DNA from 2 places in the Marinobacter shengliensis genome. Region 1 is predicted to be linked to the other one. Evidence: riboswitches for the same ligand, from Rfam matches in the RefSeq annotation. Region 1 holds a riboswitch; the other holds the start of a gene.
What was found. A riboswitch is a leader RNA that binds a small molecule or an ion and turns the genes downstream of it on or off. The one in region 1 is predicted to bind manganese.
Positions count from the first base shown of each region.

Region 2: another riboswitch for manganese. It lies ahead of QUE75_RS20005 (manganese efflux pump MntP); the one in region 1 lies ahead of QUE75_RS00595 (TMEM165/GDT1 family protein).

Region 1 is NZ_AP028062.1:133,563-142,457, forward strand. It holds gene QUE75_RS00565 (alpha/beta fold hydrolase) at 96-983, opposite strand; gene QUE75_RS00570 (ExeM/NucH family extracellular endonuclease) at 1,090-2,856, opposite strand; gene QUE75_RS00575 (WYL domain-containing protein) at 2,866-3,768, opposite strand; gene QUE75_RS00580 (MFS transporter) at 4,018-5,301, shown strand; gene QUE75_RS00585 (MarR family transcriptional regulator) at 5,464-5,889, shown strand; gene QUE75_RS00590 (DHA2 family efflux MFS transporter permease subunit) at 5,893-7,284, shown strand; yybP-ykoY riboswitch at 7,331-7,436, shown strand; gene QUE75_RS00595 (TMEM165/GDT1 family protein) at 7,521-8,090, shown strand; gene QUE75_RS00600 (L,D-transpeptidase family protein) at 8,151-8,895, shown strand, end outside.
Region 2 is NZ_AP028063.1:62,964-71,858, reverse strand. It holds gene QUE75_RS20035 (TIGR03756 family integrating conjugative element protein) at 1-771, shown strand, start outside; gene QUE75_RS20030 (integrating conjugative element protein) at 813-2,168, shown strand; gene QUE75_RS20025 (hypothetical protein) at 2,169-2,528, shown strand; gene QUE75_RS20020 (conjugal transfer protein TraG N-terminal domain-containing protein) at 2,534-4,168, shown strand; gene QUE75_RS20015 (hypothetical protein) at 4,405-4,848, opposite strand; gene QUE75_RS20010 (VIT1/CCC1 transporter family protein) at 5,130-5,819, opposite strand; gene QUE75_RS20005 (manganese efflux pump MntP) at 6,707-7,264, opposite strand; yybP-ykoY riboswitch at 7,272-7,441, opposite strand; gene dmeF (CDF family Co(II)/Ni(II) efflux transporter DmeF) at 7,493-8,458, opposite strand.

The DNA.
Region 1 (8,895 bases):
GCTGATTATGACCGTTTGCCCGGGCCAGCCCCATGACTTGATTGACGGGTCAATGGGCCAGAGAGGCCAATTCGGCACCTCTCCGTTCAGTCATTTCAATGGCTATGGCGCCGGATGAAGGTTTCCAGAACCTTGGCGGAACGGCCAGGATTTTCCAGCATGGGCAGGTGGCCGACGCCCCGGAATACATGCACATCGGCGTCTGGTGTGGCGGTTCTGAACCAGTTTACGCAACGGGTCGGGGTGATAACGTCTTTCTCGCCCCACTGCACCTGCAGCGGTGGTGTGCCCGGGCCGAGATACCGGGCCGGGGCAAGGGCGTCAGCGAGCATGTCGTTGAAAATGTGTCTCAGTGCTTGTCGGCGGTTCAGAAGGTCCGGGCCCAGTAATCCGGCCATGGCCAGCCCGGGTAACGTTGGTTTGCCGGTGCCCACACTGTTGAACATCCGGTAGACCCCGGCCCAGTCCTGGGGAATCAGGATGGCATCGCGATCAGACTCAAAGGGAGCGTCAATATCCACATCCGCATGTTCCGGGATACCGGCACTGTTAAGCAGTGTCAGTGACCGAGGAGGTTGCTCCAGCTTATGGGCCAGAATTGACGCAATGGCGCCTCCCATGGAGCTGCCGGCAATGTGCAGGTTGTCTGTCGCGTAGCCGGATAGCCAGTCACTCAGCCGTCGGGCCTGGCTTTCATAGCGGTAGCAGGCGTCAGCATGGTACTGGCTCTCACCCAGTCCGGGTACGTCCGGAACCAGCAGGTGCCAGTCTGCAGGGAGTCTCTGCATCCAGAAGGCCCAGTTTTCCTTCATGGCGGCAAAGCCATGTATCAACACCAGGGTTGGTCGCCCGGGTGCCGGTTTGCCACGTTCCAGAAACACCATGCGATGGCCGTCGACAATGGCTTCCTGCCGTTGTGCGCGCAGCAGCCAGCGTTGGCCGGTGCGGGCGACCGGCCATAGGTTCGGGGTCGGGACTTTCATGGATACGACAACCTCTTGATGGTAAATCCGAATTCCAGTTTACCGCCCCTGTGGTTGGGTGCTATTGCCTGCCCGCCCCGATCTGGCGTCGGTGCGGCAACCGGGTTCAAGGCGATGGCAGCCGGATATCCGTGATCACCGGGTTGTGATCCGAAGAGCGCCAAGGGCCGCTGACCGGTATCCGAGGTGGCTGGTCGTAGCCCAGGGCCCGAGGTTCATCGGCGTTGATGTTCCAGGTCTGGGCGTGGATGACATGGGGCAGCAGGCTGGCCGAAGCCAGGGCATAGTCGAGGCTGCCTTTTTCTCCCCGGTATCGGTAACTGTGGTGTGGGCAGTGGTCCTGTTGGCAGGGATGGAAGTGGTGCACCAGGCTGGTAAAGCCCTGGCGATAAAGCACCTGCACCGGGTCTTCCTGAGCGTAGCTGTTGAGGTCGCCGGTGATCAGGGTGCCGGCGAGTGTGTCCGGTGCCGGAAGTGAGCCAAGCCAGTCGAGCATGGTTTCGGTAGCCTGGCTGCGCCGATAATTGAAACAGCCCTGGCCGTCTTTCTGATCGGAATCTTTGCCGCTGGCGTTCCGACAGGACTTCGATTTCAGGTGCGTCACTACGATGCGAACAACCTGGTCGCCATGCCGGGCCTGGAACATCTGGGCCAGGGGAGGCCTGCCCATGGGCTCTGACGGCTGCCGACTGGCTTCGCCAACAGGGGTTGCCCGGTCTGTCCGGTATAACAGGGCGCTGCGAATGGCGTCGGAGCCGTCATCGCCGGGTGTCGCCACAAAACGCCACTCGGCGCCAAGTCGCGCGGCCAGTTCGGCAACGGCACTGTCTGGGCCATAGCCGTCGTTTTCAAGTTCGGTGACGGCTAGTATGTCTGGGTCCGGCAGGGTGAGAGCCGCCACCAGCCGCTGGTTCTGTTCCCGGAAGGCTGCCACGCTCTCCGCCCCCCGGGCAGTGGGAAAGCCTGCACCCTGGCCGTTACCGTTGAAGTAGTTCTCCAGGTTCAGGGTGACGATCCGCAGGTCGACGTCATCGGGCTTTCCGGGTGGTTGCGGGCGCTCGTTGCTGGCTTTGAAGGCCGGTTGCCTGTCTGGCTGGACACGCCACTGGCCAAAGCGGAAATCGAGAACACCCTGCAGTTGCGAGACGGTATCGCCGGCGCGTACCGTGTTCCGCCCATCAAGCCCGCCCGGTGGCCAAGGCACGGGATCGGGATTGCGCACGGCCAGGCCATCGTCCAGAAACACACGGTGTTGATGGTTGTTGCGGGCCTGCGTGACGGCTGCTGGCCCCGGTGCCAGGTATTCCGTCGGGATGACTTGATCCTCGGCGGCCAGAGTAAGCTCGCCGTAAAGGGCAAGGTTGTAGTGGTCAATAACCGTCAGCGGGGCGGCAAAGCGAACCCGCATGTTCTCAAGACTTTCCGGTGGTTGTGACCAGGGCAGTGACACCTCGATGGGCCTGGGCATCTTGCCCTCGCCGCAGACTGTCAGCTTGCCGACATCCACCAGTTCCGTCAGACCATGATATTCCTTGACGGTCCCTGTCAGTCGCAGGCGCTGGCCGGGCTTGCCCGCTGCCTGGCGTGTGTAGATGAACAGGGCTTCGGAGGTGGCCGGGTTCTGGTCCGTTTCAGCATCAGCCTGTTGCAGGTAGAAACCACCAAAACCACCTTTGTGGCGACTGTCCTGGGTGAGGATGCCTTCGACGGTGACGGTTTGCCCGACCAGGGGCGAAGCAGGGCCGCTGCCCTGAATGGCGTGGATGGCAGTGGCCGGCGCGCCGCACGCCTCGGCCACTGCCTGCGTCGGGACGCAGAGCGTGGTAGCCAGGCCGAGGGCGGCGTTGAGCAGAAGTCTGGAAAGTGTCGTCACCGGGCCAGTCTAGCAGAGACCGGCCACCGCTTTGAGTGCCCGTTCGCGCTTGCTTCCAAAGCCAAGCTGGTCCGGGTTGGCCAGTTCCAGCTGTTGCACCAGTGGGTCCGGGTGGCTGTTATCAAAGGTAATTCCGAGCCGGGACAGGACATAGGGCGCCAACGCTGCGCGGGTTTCGATGCTGAGGCAGCCCTGTTCCATACCGTAGTCGTTGGCAATGATCTGTTGCTGGGCTTCGGTCAGGCGCTGATCAGGTGCGATCTCCAGGGTGACCAGGCGTTGCCAGTCTTCATCTTGCTGCGCGGCGTGTCTGGATTTCTGCCGTAGTGCTTCCGGCTGGCCCTGAAAACGGCTCAGGGCGAAATCCCGGAATTCCCGGTTGGCATTGCACCAGGCCCGCACATGCCAGCTGTTACCCGTGCATACCAGTGAATGCGGCTCCAGCAGGCTGTCGGCGGCTTCCGGTCGGCTCAGGGACACGTAACTGGCCTTGAGTTGGCGGTGATAACGGGTAGCGTTAACCACAGCCCGCATGGTTTCCGGGGCGATGCGCCGGGACGGTTCCGGGATGACCGCATTGCCCGGCAGTCCAAGCTCCAGGTCAGAAAACGTGTCGCTCAGGCTCTGTTGCCGCGCAAGCAGGTCTTGATATTCGCTAACCTGGCCCCGTGTTACCACCGGTTTGAAACCGGCTGCCGGCACATAACCTTTCAGGTGCCGGTCGTAAACCAGGTTGCCGGGAGCCAGTTCCCGCAAGTAGGTGTTGATATCCTTTGATGCCTGCTGGCGACCAATGCCGAAACTGTGGCAGATGTGGTTAGTGGTCAGGCGTCCTTCCCACAAGGCGATGATTTCAATCAGTCGATAGCGAAGCAGTAAATCCCAGCGAATGGGCCAGTCCGTTTTCTTCATAACCAGGCGCTCACGGTCCGAGTAAGTAGCTTGATGTTTATGTTACCCGCTACGGCTATCAGGTTCTGTTACGGCCCATTAATGTAAAACATTGTCAAATACCGCGCCACTACTGGGTTCGAGGTCTCGGCAACTGCTTAGTGGAGTCGTCTGGCGATGGCTGGTTAAATACACACCAGCAGACAACCCATAACGTTGCTATCTTTTCTTTACTGTCACCCTGATGTAACCCAATACCCGGAGCCACTCATGACCCGAATGGTCACCTCCCTTTCGGCGCTGATCCTCAGCATTGTGTTGCTGGTCAGCGGCAATGCGTTTCTGATGACGCTGCTGGGTATTCGCCTGAGTATCGAAGAAGTCTCACCCAATGTCATTGGCTGGGTGCTGGTGTGCTATTCCATCGGTTTTGTCCTTGGCACCCTGTATGTCCACAAGATTATTGGCAGGGTAGGCCATATCCGCGCCTTTGCGGCATTTGCTGCTATGGCTGCCGTGGTGTCGCTGATGTATCCGATGGCGGTGTCGATGATTTTCTGGGCGGTCCTTCGGGTACTGTCTGGCTTCACCATCGCCGGTGTGTTGGTGGTGATTGAAAGCTGGTTCTCCAGCCGTGCCACTAACGCCAACCGGGGTGCGCTGTTTGCCGTTTACCAGATTGTTTTCTACTTGTCGGCCGCCGGCGGCCAGTTGATTGTCAACGTGGGTGACCCGGGCAGTTTCCTGCCGTTTTCGCTGGCGGCCATCCTGCTGACTCTCGCCCTGATTCCTCTGGCTCTCACTCGAATGGAAGCGCCGGCGATTGAGCAGGTGCACCGGATGTCGATCTTCAAACTCGGGCGGGAATCATTTTCCGGTGTCGCTGGCGCGCTGATCAGCGGCGTCATGATTGGCGGCTTCTATGCACTGGGGCCGGTATACGCCACGTTAGTGGGGCTGGACGTGGCCAGAACTTCGACCTTCATGGCCAGCGCCATCATTGCTGCCATGTTGTTGGCCTGGCCATTGGGCCGGGTGTGCGATCGATTTGACCGACGCCGGGTGATGTTCTGGGTGGCACTGATTGCTTCCGCTTCAGCCGTTGGGGTTGGCGTTTTCGGGGCGGCAAGCCTGGCGTTGCTCACTCTGTTGGTAGGACTTTTTACCGGTCTGTCGGCCACTCTGTACCCAATCGCGGTGGCCATCACCAACGACCGCATGGACAGCAACCGGATTGTCGCCGCCAGTGCCACGCTTTTGCTGAGCTACGGTATTGGCAGTGTGATCGGGCCGATCACCATGGCGGAGTTAATCAACATCATGGGGCCCTCCGGCCTGTTCTATGGCAACGCCGGCTTCCTGGTGTTGCTGGCAGTGATCACTAGCTACCGGATCAGCCACACCGACGACGTGCCGGTGGAGGAGCAGGAGCACTTTGTCCCGGCCATGCCGGAGGCGTCTCCGGTGCTTTCCGAGCTGGACCCGCGTAACACCGAGTTCCACGAATCTCCGGAAGTGGAGGAAATGCAGGAAGAGTTGCGTCAGGCTGGCTGACGCGCCTTTCGGTTTTCCCCAATTATATTTTCACCCTGATATCTGTTTTTATTTCAATGGTTAGCTTACTATTGGTGAATTTCCAATAAGGTAAGTGTTTTCTCGGTTTTCGGGGTGGCGTTTGCTTGTCCCATGCCGGATCACCATCAGGAGTGTTTAACCATGAGAGATCAATTCCCGTTTGCCGTTGCCCGGGTTACCCGCCGCTGGCGCAAGATGCTGGATGAGCGGTTGAAAGACTTGGGAGTCACGCAGGCTCGCTGGAGCACCATGGTGTATCTGCAGCAGGGTGGTGAAGGCCTTACCCAGCGCGAACTGGCCAGTCTGATGGCCATTGAAAATCCCACCCTGGTCAGGTTGCTTGATAGCCTGGAGCAGCAGGAGTTGATTGAGCGACGCCCCTGCCCGAACGATCGGCGCGCCCGCCGGTTGCATCTGACCAAGGCCGGTGCCGAGTTCATGGATGAGCTGTCCGAGCGTGCCGCTGTGTTGCGTGAAGAGATGCTGGAGGGCGTGACTGACAAGGAAATCGAATGCGCGCTCAAGGTGTTCCACAAAATTATGGATAATGCCGAGAAGCAGAAGTAACGCTTGATCGATAATTCTGTCGAGGGCCTGACCGCCCGTTACGGTGAACGCTGGCGCTGGCTGGCCGTTGCTACGGTTGTCCTTGGCACCATGGCCACGGTGCTCAGCGCCACGGTGGTGAATGTTGCGCTCCATGACATCATGATGGAGTTCGGCATTCGCCAGGGCCAGGTGCACTGGCTGGCCACCGGATTCATCGCCGCCATGACCACCACCATGCTGGCGTCCGCCTGGCTGCTGGACCGTTTTGGTGTGCGCCTGACCCTGGGTGTTGCCATGGCGGTGTTCACCGTCATATCCCTTGTCGGCGGCTTTGCCGAGTCTCCTGAACAGCTGATTGCCGCCAGAATAGGCCAGGGCGCCATGGCCGGGTTGATGCAACCCATGGGCATGTACCTGGTGTTCCGGATATTTCCGGCAGACAGGCGTGGTCAAGCCATGGGCATTTATGGCATGGGGGTGATTCTGGCACCGGCATTGGGCCCTGTGCTGGGTGGCTTTCTGGTGGACCAGTTCAACTGGCGCTATGTGATGTTTGCGCCGGCACCGGTCACCCTTCTGGGTGTCTGGATGGCCTGGCGGTTCCTGCCGCTGCCCCGCTCCCGCCCTGCGCCTTATCCCTTTGATCTGCCCGGTTTGTTACTGCTTGGGGCAACCATCGCCCTGACCCTCGATACCCTGACCCGAATGCAGGCCTGGCCAGGCCAGGAACTGCGAATCGTGATGCAATGGGCGTTGGCCCTTGGCCTTCTGTTCGCCTTTGTCTTTCGGGAACGCACGGCGAAGCATCCCCTGGTTAACCTGCTACTGTTGCGCCAACCGGTGTTTCTGTTCGCCACGCTGGGCGCCATGGCGCTTGGGCTGGCGCTGTTTGGCTCAACCTACCTGATTCCTCTGTTTGTGCAGACCACGCTGGGCTTCTCCGCGACGGAGGCGGGTCTGCTGATGCTGCCCGCCGGGGTGGTGCTGGGCATTGTTTTTCCACTGTCGGGCCGGCTGGCAGACAAGCGCAGCGCCCGCAGCCTGGTGCTGTTTGGAATCGCGGTGTTCGCCCTGTCTGCGGTCCTGTTTGCTCTGACCGGCCAGTACGCTGGGTTTGGCTGGCTGGTACTCTGGGCAGTGCTGGGCCGGATTGGGATTGGCTTTATGCTGCCGGCCCTGTCCACCGGTGCGCTGAATCCACTGCCCAAGGAACAGCTGGGCGCCGGGTCCAGCACCATCAATTTCGCCCGCCAACTCGGGGGTGCCCTGGGGGTAAATGTGGTGGCACTGACCATCGAGTTCGGTGAACACCAGGGCAGTGTGCCTACTGTGGCTGCGTTCGAGGCAGCCTGGTGGCTGGTAGCGGTGTTTGTGGCGTTGGCTGCCGTGCCGGTCTGGAAAATGCGGGTGTAAGGTGGCCAGTTGCCATTTCCGGCGGGATTCATTAGCATGTGGCCAACTTCGGGGGAGTAGCCTTCGCTTCTGGGTAACAGGAGCGGACGGTAGTCAACATACTTGGAGCTCATTCTCCATGGCTACCGTGTTCCGTGATTGATCGCGGAATTGGCAAGACCTGAGGCAGATCACCTCCACTGGGCGGAAGGTGAGCTGTCTCATGTCTGACGATTTCCGCCCTGAGGTCTCTTCGAATGGATGCGTTTCTCGCTTCAACCCTTGCTGTGGCCATTGCTGAAATTGGCGACAAAACCCAGCTCCTGTCTCTTTTCCTGGTTGCCCGATACGCAAAGCGTACCCCTATCATTCTTGGTATTCTGGTTGCGACCGTGCTCAATCACGCGCTCTCAGCGTGGCTGGGGGCCTGGGTGGCCAGCTGGATTCCGTCCCAGTCGCTGCCCTGGATTCTCGCAGTGAGCTTTGTCGCCATCGCCCTGTGGTTGCTGATACCGGATAAAGACGACAGTGCCGAATCTCGGTTTCTCGGCATGGGCGCCTTCTGGGCTACTACGGTAATGTTCTTCCTGGCGGAGATAGGTGATAAAACCCAAGTGGCTACGGTGGTCCTGGCGGCAAGGTATACGGAAACGTTATGGGTTATCATCGGCACGACGGTAGGCATGCTCCTGGCCAATATTCCGGTGATCCTGGCAGGGCGCTGGCTGATGGAGCGACTGCCGCTGGCGACGGCCAGGATCAGTGCCAGCGTATTGTTTGTGGTGCTGGCGGTGGTAACGGTCTGGACCACCCTGGTGAACTCCTGACACGGAACCGTGTCTTTCAGAGCAGAGGCCCGGAATGAATGTTTATGGGAACTGGTTGATATGTGGTTGAAAAAATGTGTCGCCGTTCTGGTGTGCCTGATGTTCCTGGCGTCAGCTGTCAATGCTGCGCAGAACCAAAAGCCGTCAGACACTGCAACGGTGGAAAACGATCGTTCGCCCCGGGTACCAACTTTCGCTCTTAACGGCGATCTGGCGGGGGAGCTGCAGGTTTTCACGACCCGCTATGAGGATACCTTTGCTGCTATTGGCCATGATGAGGCTCTGGGTTACCTGGAGTTGGTGAAGGCCAATCCGGGTGTTGACCCCTGGTTACCGGGAGACGGCACGACCATTACCCTGCCGCGTATGTATGTTCTGCCCGATGCACGCCGGGAAGGCATCGTGATTAACCTGGCCGAGTATCGGCTCTATTATTTCACCAACGATGGCGTTCAGGTGTATCCGGTGGGCATTGGGCGTGAAGAGAATCCGTCACCGCTAACCGACGCCGAGGTAACCATGCCACTGGAATCGCCTGCGTGGTATCCGCCGGCCAGTATCCGGGCATCCTATGAGGCCCGTGGAGAGTATCTGCCGCGTATGATCCCGCCCGGCCCGGATAATCCGCTTGGCACTCATGCCCTGATGTTAAGCGAGAAAGGCTATCTGATCCACGGAACCAATAAGCGTTTCGGTATCGGCTTGCCGGTCAGTGCCGGCTGTTTCCGTATGTACAACGAAGACATTTCCCGGTTTGTCTATCAGGTTCAGAAGGGCACGTCGGTCCAGATTATTCGCGAACCTG
Region 2 (8,895 bases), on a different replicon from region 1:
TATGACAGGGCAAATGGTGAGCCCTGGACAGAAAGCCAGGATATCAATCAAGTCAGCCAGGGGACGTCGGATAGCAGCTGGGTGACAACGATGATTTCCTGGGTCGAGAATTACAATGTCACTGAGGTCCGAGGCGGACAATCGAACGAAGCGGTCAAAAATGACCACGTTAACCTGGATTTTAAACTCGTCGACGCCTACGGAAACCCCGCGTTGATTGCCTACAATGCGATGGCGACCGGCCTGTTTGGTATGGTCTGCTCCGGCCGGTCGTTTCCCTTTTTTCCGTATTACATTTCAAACCTGGACTCCATTGCCTGGCGGTGGAACCTGCCAGAACTCTTCTACCCGCAGTCCTGGGCTGTTGGCGTACCTGCCTACAATCTCGGCACGATGACGAATAACTACGGCTCGATCTTCCCGAGAATGGGGTTTCTGACACAGGCCGATGGGTTGAAGAGTGCGGTTCTGACGTCCTTCCGGGCGATGCATTTCATTACACGTACTTTTGAACCTCACCTGTATTTCTCAATTGGCCAGCCCAGTGAAGATGGCTACTGGCCCGCCGGCCCCTTGGATCAGAACGACAAGGACACGGGCGTGTTTCAGATGCTTTATCCGGACAACGAGAGTTCCTGCGCCCAGTTCCCCATGTCCGCGATGCCGGGCCCTAGTAAGCGCAGCTCGGATGGTTCTTACGTTTGGAATTTCTGGAAAGCCTACAAGTGCTGCCAGCGGGTTGGACAGACCCTCGTTTGGCACAGTGGTTGATGACCGCCACCAGGTAAGCTGTTTACGACAAGGATAGGTGTATGAAAAACCCTAAAGAACGTTTGGTTTGCTTTGCGCTGGCAGTGTCACTGGTGGCACCAGCGTTTGCGCTGGATACCAGCTCACCGCGATTGAAAAATGCGTTTGATTACCGAATCGGAGGCGGAATGCTGTCAGGGCCTCCAACGGCCGTTCATACCGTTCCGGTGCTCAGTTTCGGTTCAGGCTGGGATCTCGGTATGGAGTGCGGGAAGTTTGATCCGAAGATTACGGTGTCAAATCAGTTAAACGGTATCACCGATGGCTTCAAGAACATGATGAACAACATCATCCAGTCGGCCACCGGAGCGGTAGCATCCTTACCCGCGCTGGCAATCCAGCGAGCGGACCCGGCACTGTATGACCTTCTTCAGCAGGGCATTTTGCAGGGAAAAATGGACTTTGAGTGGGCCGAGACCTCCTGTCAGGAAATGGCGTCGGTCATGATGGGCGATCAGGGTTTTCCGTTTGAGAAATTCAAAGTGAATGCCCAGGTTTCCGAGTGGGCTTACCAAATTGGGGCTAAAGGTGGTGATGCTAAAGCCACCAAGGATGAAGTTGATAGGCTGGAAGCGGGTAACGAAGGGGCGGAGTGGATCTGCGGCGTCAAGAAAGGGGGCGTAGCAATGCCGCCCATCAATGCGCTGCGAGATGTCGTGATTGTCGGGTACAACGTGTTGTTCGATCAGAGTAACCCCTGCACCACGGCCAGTATCCCTCCGGCTGCCGGTCAGGGGACACCGCTCTGGGAGTACTGGAGTGGTCCGGTCGCCGCCGCCACATGGGCTATGGAAGTGGTGGGTGATACTGAAATCCGAACGTGTGAGACCTGTAAAAAACTGGAAACCACGCCGGGTAAAGGCCTGACCTACAAGCACCGGGATATGTCGGACAGTATCTACAACGACCTGGAAGACCTCGTGAACGGAGTGACGCCAATGACCTGGCAGAACCTGAACAGAGTGTCTGCACCACCGGGAGTATTGGTTGACGACACGGTGATTTCGGCGATTCGAAAGCGACCGCTGGACAGCCAGCCAACCATGATTCGGAAGTTAGCCGGTGAAATTGCTTACACCCGCCTGGTCGAGCAGGGCAGGTTACTGACACAAATGCTTCGTTCGGGTGTTAAAGAGCCCAATGTGTCCAATCTGCAGTCGGCCAAAGCTGTGGTCAATGATGCAATTGATCATCTGCAGGTTGAACTCGACCAACTCGATAATGAAATCAAAACCCGTCAGGCCATTGCGAAACTGACCATTCAACGCATCGTTGGTGCTGAAGAGCGTGAAATCCAGAATACACGGGCGCCTTCGAGGGCAAAGCCAACCGGCCTGAACTCGCTGGGGCAGCCTTGAATGAACAGGACACGGAAGTTCTTACTGATAAGTGTCGGCGGTTTGATCGCTTTAATGCTGGTTGGCATGGTTATTTCCGTCTTTACCGAAACCTCGGCTGAAGAGTTATCCACGCTGAACCTGATTTCTGAATGGAAATGGTATCGGATGGCCATGTACGCAGCTTTAGTGGGCTGCTGGCCTCTCATTTCCCGTTGGGCAACTCGCGCAGGACAAGGTGCAAACGGCTCAGAGTCAGAGGAAATCCTGGGTAAACGGCACGCGGACTATCTGCACATGTGCTCGCAGTGGTGGAAGATTGTTTTGTTGCTGATCTTCATTGAACTGGTTTTGATTCAACAATTGGGTCTGGGGGGCTGACAGGGATGGTTGCCAATACGCTGCTGGAAATTTACACCCTGATGTTCGGGTGGAACATGTATGAGGCGATCTGGGACGTGCTGGTCGGTTCCGGACTGGCGTTGGTCCCGTTCATCGTCGCCATCATCTCTAACTTCAAGGATAACTACTCGACGGGCGAAGCCGCTCAAACCATCAGAAGCATGGAAACCACATTGCTCGGAATGATCCTGGTTCTGATGTTGTGCGTGCTTCCTTATAAAGGTTTCTCAACACAGTTGTCGACCGTGCGCTATGAACTCGGCGTACCGGACTGCAACGCCCCGTCCAATATCTCTGGGACGGGAAACAATGTGTCTCCGGCCTACAACTCCACGTTCAGTGACCTTTCCGGCTGGCAGGTTCACAAGCCGGTGGCCTGGAGCTTTGTGGAGTTCCTTTCGACAGCGATCACGCACACCACCATCAAGAGCATGACGTGCGTGAATAACTACGAATACATGTTGATGCGGATTTCTAACGTCAGCATCCAGTCCGAACGGCTTCGGGAAGAAGTACAGCAATTCAACGAGGTGTGTTACCAGAAGGCCATAGCGCGTTTCCGGGAAAATCCACCGACGCCGGAGCTACCGGCCAACGTGACACCCTGGGCGAACATTGACTGGATGGGAAGCCACATCCTGCTGGGCTACCTGGACGAATACTACGAACATCCCTCGGCTTACATGCACCGGATGGAGGATAAGGGCTTCACTCGACAAACTGTGATGCGCCAGAGCGATCAGGTCAATGAATTCGGTGCTAACCCCTCCTGTAAAGAAGTCTGGCTGGGTGAAGAAAGTCTTGGGGGCGGCGTCAATGCGAGCCTGGGGCTAAGACACAAACTTCTCAATGACATACCTATGGACGAAGCTGGCGATATTCTTGCCGACTGGAAAACATGGGGCTTCAACGTCTTTACCACGACCAATGTGACCGAAGAGCTCAAAGAAGACATGATCCTGAAGCTGGTTCTGCAGAATAACGCTGCGAACCTGAAATCCAGCACAGACGTCGATATGAGCAATAATTTCGAGGCTGAACAGTCACAGTGGCGTTCGGTTCTCGACAAGATCTTCGATATCGCCAATGTCGGTACCTCTGCAAACGAGTTTCTGCAGGCAAACTCCATTCGCCAGATGTTCAAGATTGCAGGCCCGATGATTTTGGTGATGCTGCAGATGGTGATTATTCTCGCGGCACCTTTTGTCATGCTGTTTGGTAACTACGGTCTTGTTTCATTTTTCGGGCTGGCCCTGACCTATTTCAGCCTTGAGTTCATCAATGCGATCTGGGCAGCTGCCTACTGGTTTGATAACCGAATCCTCGATATGTATGGCTCCCAGGCGGGATGGTTTGATGAAGCAACTAATTCGTTGCTGATTTCCACCGTTGCTACGTCATCGATCCTGCTACTACCGATGGTCTGGTTGTCCGTCATGGCCTACGCAGGGGCGGGTATGTTAAGAGGAATATCTGGTGGTGGCGTTGCTGGTGGTACAGCAGCAGGTGCAACGGGCTTCTCTCGCGGCGTCGGTGGAGCCGCAGCTGGAGGTATGGCTGCTGCACGGGGCGCGGGTAGGGTGGCAAGCAAAATGGGAGGCCGGAGCGGCCGACCATAAATTGGTTAAGGGAGCTGCCGAATAGTGGCTCCCGTCCTCACAAGTGGTAGAAGGGGGGGCATGGCCAGCGTCCTGGCCTACCTGGAACCGTACCTCTGTGTATCCGTCGTTGGACGGAGAGACTCAAGACATCCACCCGTTAACAGACCTCGGTTAGAAACCGGCCTAAAGCGGTTATCAAACTCAAAAAACAAGGGAATAACGATTAATCAGGCATGGATGCCACTGATCACGGTTTATCGGTCAAAGGGACCCGGTGCCTGCTTTTCATAATACCTGGCGGGATCGCTCTCCCAAATTGCATCTACATTCGGTTCAACCATGTCGGCTATTCCAGAGTGGCGGCGGTTAGCTCTCGTTTCCGCTGTAATGAGCCCAAAAATAGCGCCAACAATCAAGGCGGCGCAGTACAACACGGCTCGGAGGGTCCACCTGAGAATTCGGTAACCAGCGAACTCTCCATACTTTCCGTCCATATGATTGACCAGCGAAGCTACACCGTGCCTCTGTCCGTAGAGGCACAAACCTGTACCCAACATCAGAAATATCGGAGCAAATAAAGACTGGCTGACCAGCGAAAGCACCAGAGCTATCGATCCTACGCACAGGCCAATCCTGAACAGCCAATAGTCTCCTTTAGTCGCTGCCTTGATCTGTACTTTTGAACTTGGTTTGATCATAAATTAACCATCCATGTAACTCCTTGCTGTAACGACGATTTCCGTATTTTTTTGCCAACTTATCCATCGATTTCTGTGGATAACTCGCGATCACAGCTCAAACCACTTGGTCATGCCACCATATTGTGGCCGGAGATTGACACCATGAAATGGCCGAAGGGGTCGCAAAGCGAACATTCAGGTTTTGGAATAACGCCGCGCTCTACGGCAAATTTGGAGCGCAGTGGAAAATATGTCCGGCAGCAGCGCCTTCTTAGGCGATACAAAGCACTGTAGGCAAATCAAATGGCCACCCCAAAAAGGGCACCGATCCCCGCAGTCAGGGCCATTGCCAGGGCGCCCCAAAAAGTTACCCGAGAAGCAGCCACAAGAACGGGAGCGCCCCCCGTTCTTGCTGCTAGTGAGCCCAGCAACGCAAGGAACAAGAGAGAGCTGCTTGGAACAGCCCACATAAGTATGTGACTCGGCAACAACAAAACGATGAGCAGGGGAAGTGCCGCGCCAACCGAGAATGTACCTGCCGACGCAAACGCGGCCTGAATCGGGCGAGCCGTCGATACCTCTGAAATACCAAGTTCATCGCGTGCGTGAGCCCCAAGCGCATCATGCTTCATGAGCTGAATTGCTACTGTGCTTGCAAGCTCTGGATCCAACCCTCGCCTTACGTAGATCTCAGCCAATTCCGCTTGTTCTTGTTCGGGCTCCCTAACGAGCTCTCCACTCTCTCTGGCAAGATCCGCCCGCTCCGTATCAGATTGAGAGCTGACTGACACATACTCACCCGCTGCCATCGACATAGCGCCTGCAACAAGACCGGCAACACCAGCAACCAAGACAGCCTTCGAGTCCGCCCCTGCCGCCGCAACCCCAAGAACCAGACTAGCGGTAGATACAATTCCATCATTTGCGCCCAGAACCGCAGCACGGAGCCAGCCAATCCGTTCTGTCCTGTGCCTTTCAGCATGCCTCATACCAAGTTCCAATTAAAAAGGAAGAGAAAGTTACTAACGTTTGCAGCATGCGCGCCCATGAAATGGAGCCGAAGGCGCAATGTAAAGGGTGGACTTACCCGGGTCCACTAGAAACTTCTAGCCTATGATTAGAGCATAGCAGAGAGTGCCATGAGCAACCAACGTTATCCCGCGGAATTCAAGAATGACGCGGTCTGGAATAGTGTGCGTGCTAATCAGCACGCGGTGCATCGAAAGATCGACCATAAGCAGACCTGAGAACCTGATGGCGATGCTTGAAAATGAACCGGTAAACCGGTGTCAGTAACAAGGTGAACATGGGCAACCTGCATTGAAATTCGACAGTGTCGGTTAGCCTGCATGCCGTCCCGTATCGATCTATGTTCCGATGATGGCGCCACAACCTATTGCAAAACGAGCTGGATTCTTCCGCGAATCCCACTTGTCGATCGATGCTAGCGAAAAAGAACTTGTGTCGATCGATAGGCACGATACCAAACAGGAGTATCCAGCTTGAAAACAGCACCCTACCAGTAGGCCAATCGGAGATTGCCTTGTTTGACCGCTCGGAGGGGGCCGTCTGCGGATGAGAGGACTTAGCTCCCTATTGACCCCTTCCATCGTAAACAGCTCAGAGACAACTTCAGGACTGATTTCAAGATTGCTGGATATTTCAAATATCATTGTAGTCAACCGTGGGAGTTAACATGGCAATCACCCATACGCATCAATCGCATCCGGACATTTCCTCGACGATTCTGTCTGGCCTCTACAGCCAGGTCGGCAGGCCATCGATGAAGTCAAGGCAACAGTTTAATACCTGAAATCACCGATGCTCGCCGGTTTGAATGCCGGGCCTAAGTGACTCTGAGCCTCAGAAACGAAACTTACAGGTGGCCGTATAATATCCAGGCGCCCACCGCAACCAGCGTAAGACCGCCGAATATTTCTGCTCGGTGCCCCATCACAGCTCCGATAGCGCGGCCCAGCATTATGCCAATAGTCACCATCAGGGTTGTTGCCAGTCCGATTAAAGCCGCAGCAATCCAGATATTGACGTTGATAAATGCCAGGCTCACGCCCACCGCCATGGCGTCAATACTGGTACTGAAAGCGGTAATGCAGGTCCGGAGCAAGGACTTTTCCGCCGGCTTTTCTACGCCGTCTTCCTCGGGTTTCATACCCTCATAAATCATATGAAGACCGAGAATCATCAGTAGCGCAAACGCGATCCAGTGATCCCACGCTTCCACATAACCAGATGCTGACTTTCCGATCAGCCATCCTACCAATGGTGTAATGGCTTCTATTGAACCGAAGATGAGACCTATCTTAAAGGCTTCTGGAAGACGAGGGCTTTTTAGCGTCGCACCTCTGCCAATTGCAGCGGCAAAGGCATCTGTGGACATGGCAAAGGCAAGTAAAAGAAGGGTAATCGGGTTCATCTAACTGGCTCCGGTCGGGCATTTCGAGTCCACGATATATCCACACGCCCGACCTTGGGCATGGATATATCGATGGTCTCGCCAACCGAGAGGTGTTCGTACCATGGCATATGGCCAATTATGTTGATACGAACTCTTCCGAACTTCGGAAGCAGGCTACTCCCCAACGAAGCGCGAATATAGCAATCATCCATAGGGATCGCAAACTGCCCTGCCTTCATTGCAGGCTCAGCAAGTTTCCGGTGCGAAAGCGTGGTGTTCGGTGCATTGGTGTAATTCGACCGTTACATGCACCAGGGATCGACACTGGGCCTGAATGCGATCCTTGTAGACCGAAGGCGATTCGGGCTGGTGCGAAACCACCGAAACAATAGCAGCATGAATGTTGGGACCAATCGACCAGACGTGCAGGTCACCGACTTTTGCATCGTTATTTTCGACGGCCTGTTTGACAGTTTTTTCCAGGTCTTGATGCTGTTCGTCAAGGAGCACTTTCGAAGTGTCTTTCAACAGATGCCAGGACCAACGGGTGACCAGAATGGCACCGATGATACCCATCATAGGGTCCATCCAATTCCAACCAGCATATTTTCCGGCTAACAGTGCCACAATGGCCAGAACCGATGTCAGAGCATCCGCAAGCACATGAAAGTAGGCGGCACGGCGGTTATGATCATGGTGAGAATGGTCGTGGTGATGCCCGTGATCATGGCCGTGACTGTGTCCATGGTCATGCTCTGCACCCCCCAATATCCAGGCCGATACGCCGTTGACCACCAGGCCGATGATGGAAACAAAAATCGCACCGTCAAAGGAAATGGGGACTGGCTGTATAAACCGTCCCACGCTCTCGATGACCATGTAGAGGGCGAAGGCTGCCAGTAGAATCGCGCCGGTAAAACCACCAAGCGCATTAACTTTACCCGTACCAAAAGAGAACCGTGCGCTGCCTGCATTCTTCCTGGCGTAGGCATAGGCGAATGCAGCAATACCAAGCGCTACTGCGTGCGACCCCATGTGAAGCCCGTCTGCCAACAATGCCATTGAGCCATAAATTATGCCGGCCAGAATTTCCCACACCATCATCGCAAGCGTGAGGCCTACGACAACAAGTGTGCGGGCCTCACCGGAGCGTCTTTTGTCCTGACCAAAAATGTGGTCGTGTTGCCAATGGTCAAGTCGTTCGTGGTGCATGGCAGTGTTCCTGGCGAGCGTGGAATGGCGGTCGGGAAAGCCGAGGCAGTCTTTTGATCTATACCTAAAGGGATATCAAACGGACGCTATGGTAACAAAATAATGGGCACCGCCCGGGTGATCCCACCAAACGACTGTGAAATCAAATCATATTGGAAAGCGGACTTTTTTTGCCACTCGACGCCTTGCTGGCCATGCATAATTTGTTAGCAAGACCGGCCATCCCACCAATCCAACTGCGCCAAAAACGCGGCGAAAACATCACAAACACACTGAGCAATTCCAACCTCCCCAGCAACATAGCAATTATCTAAAGACGCAGTACGAATGTTCGCTTTTGTTTTAGCGACTGGAGGAACCTGATCTAAACCCGAGGGTAATCATCGACTGGAGCTGGCAGCGGATGCGGCATCCAGGGACCAAGAAGCCAAGTTACG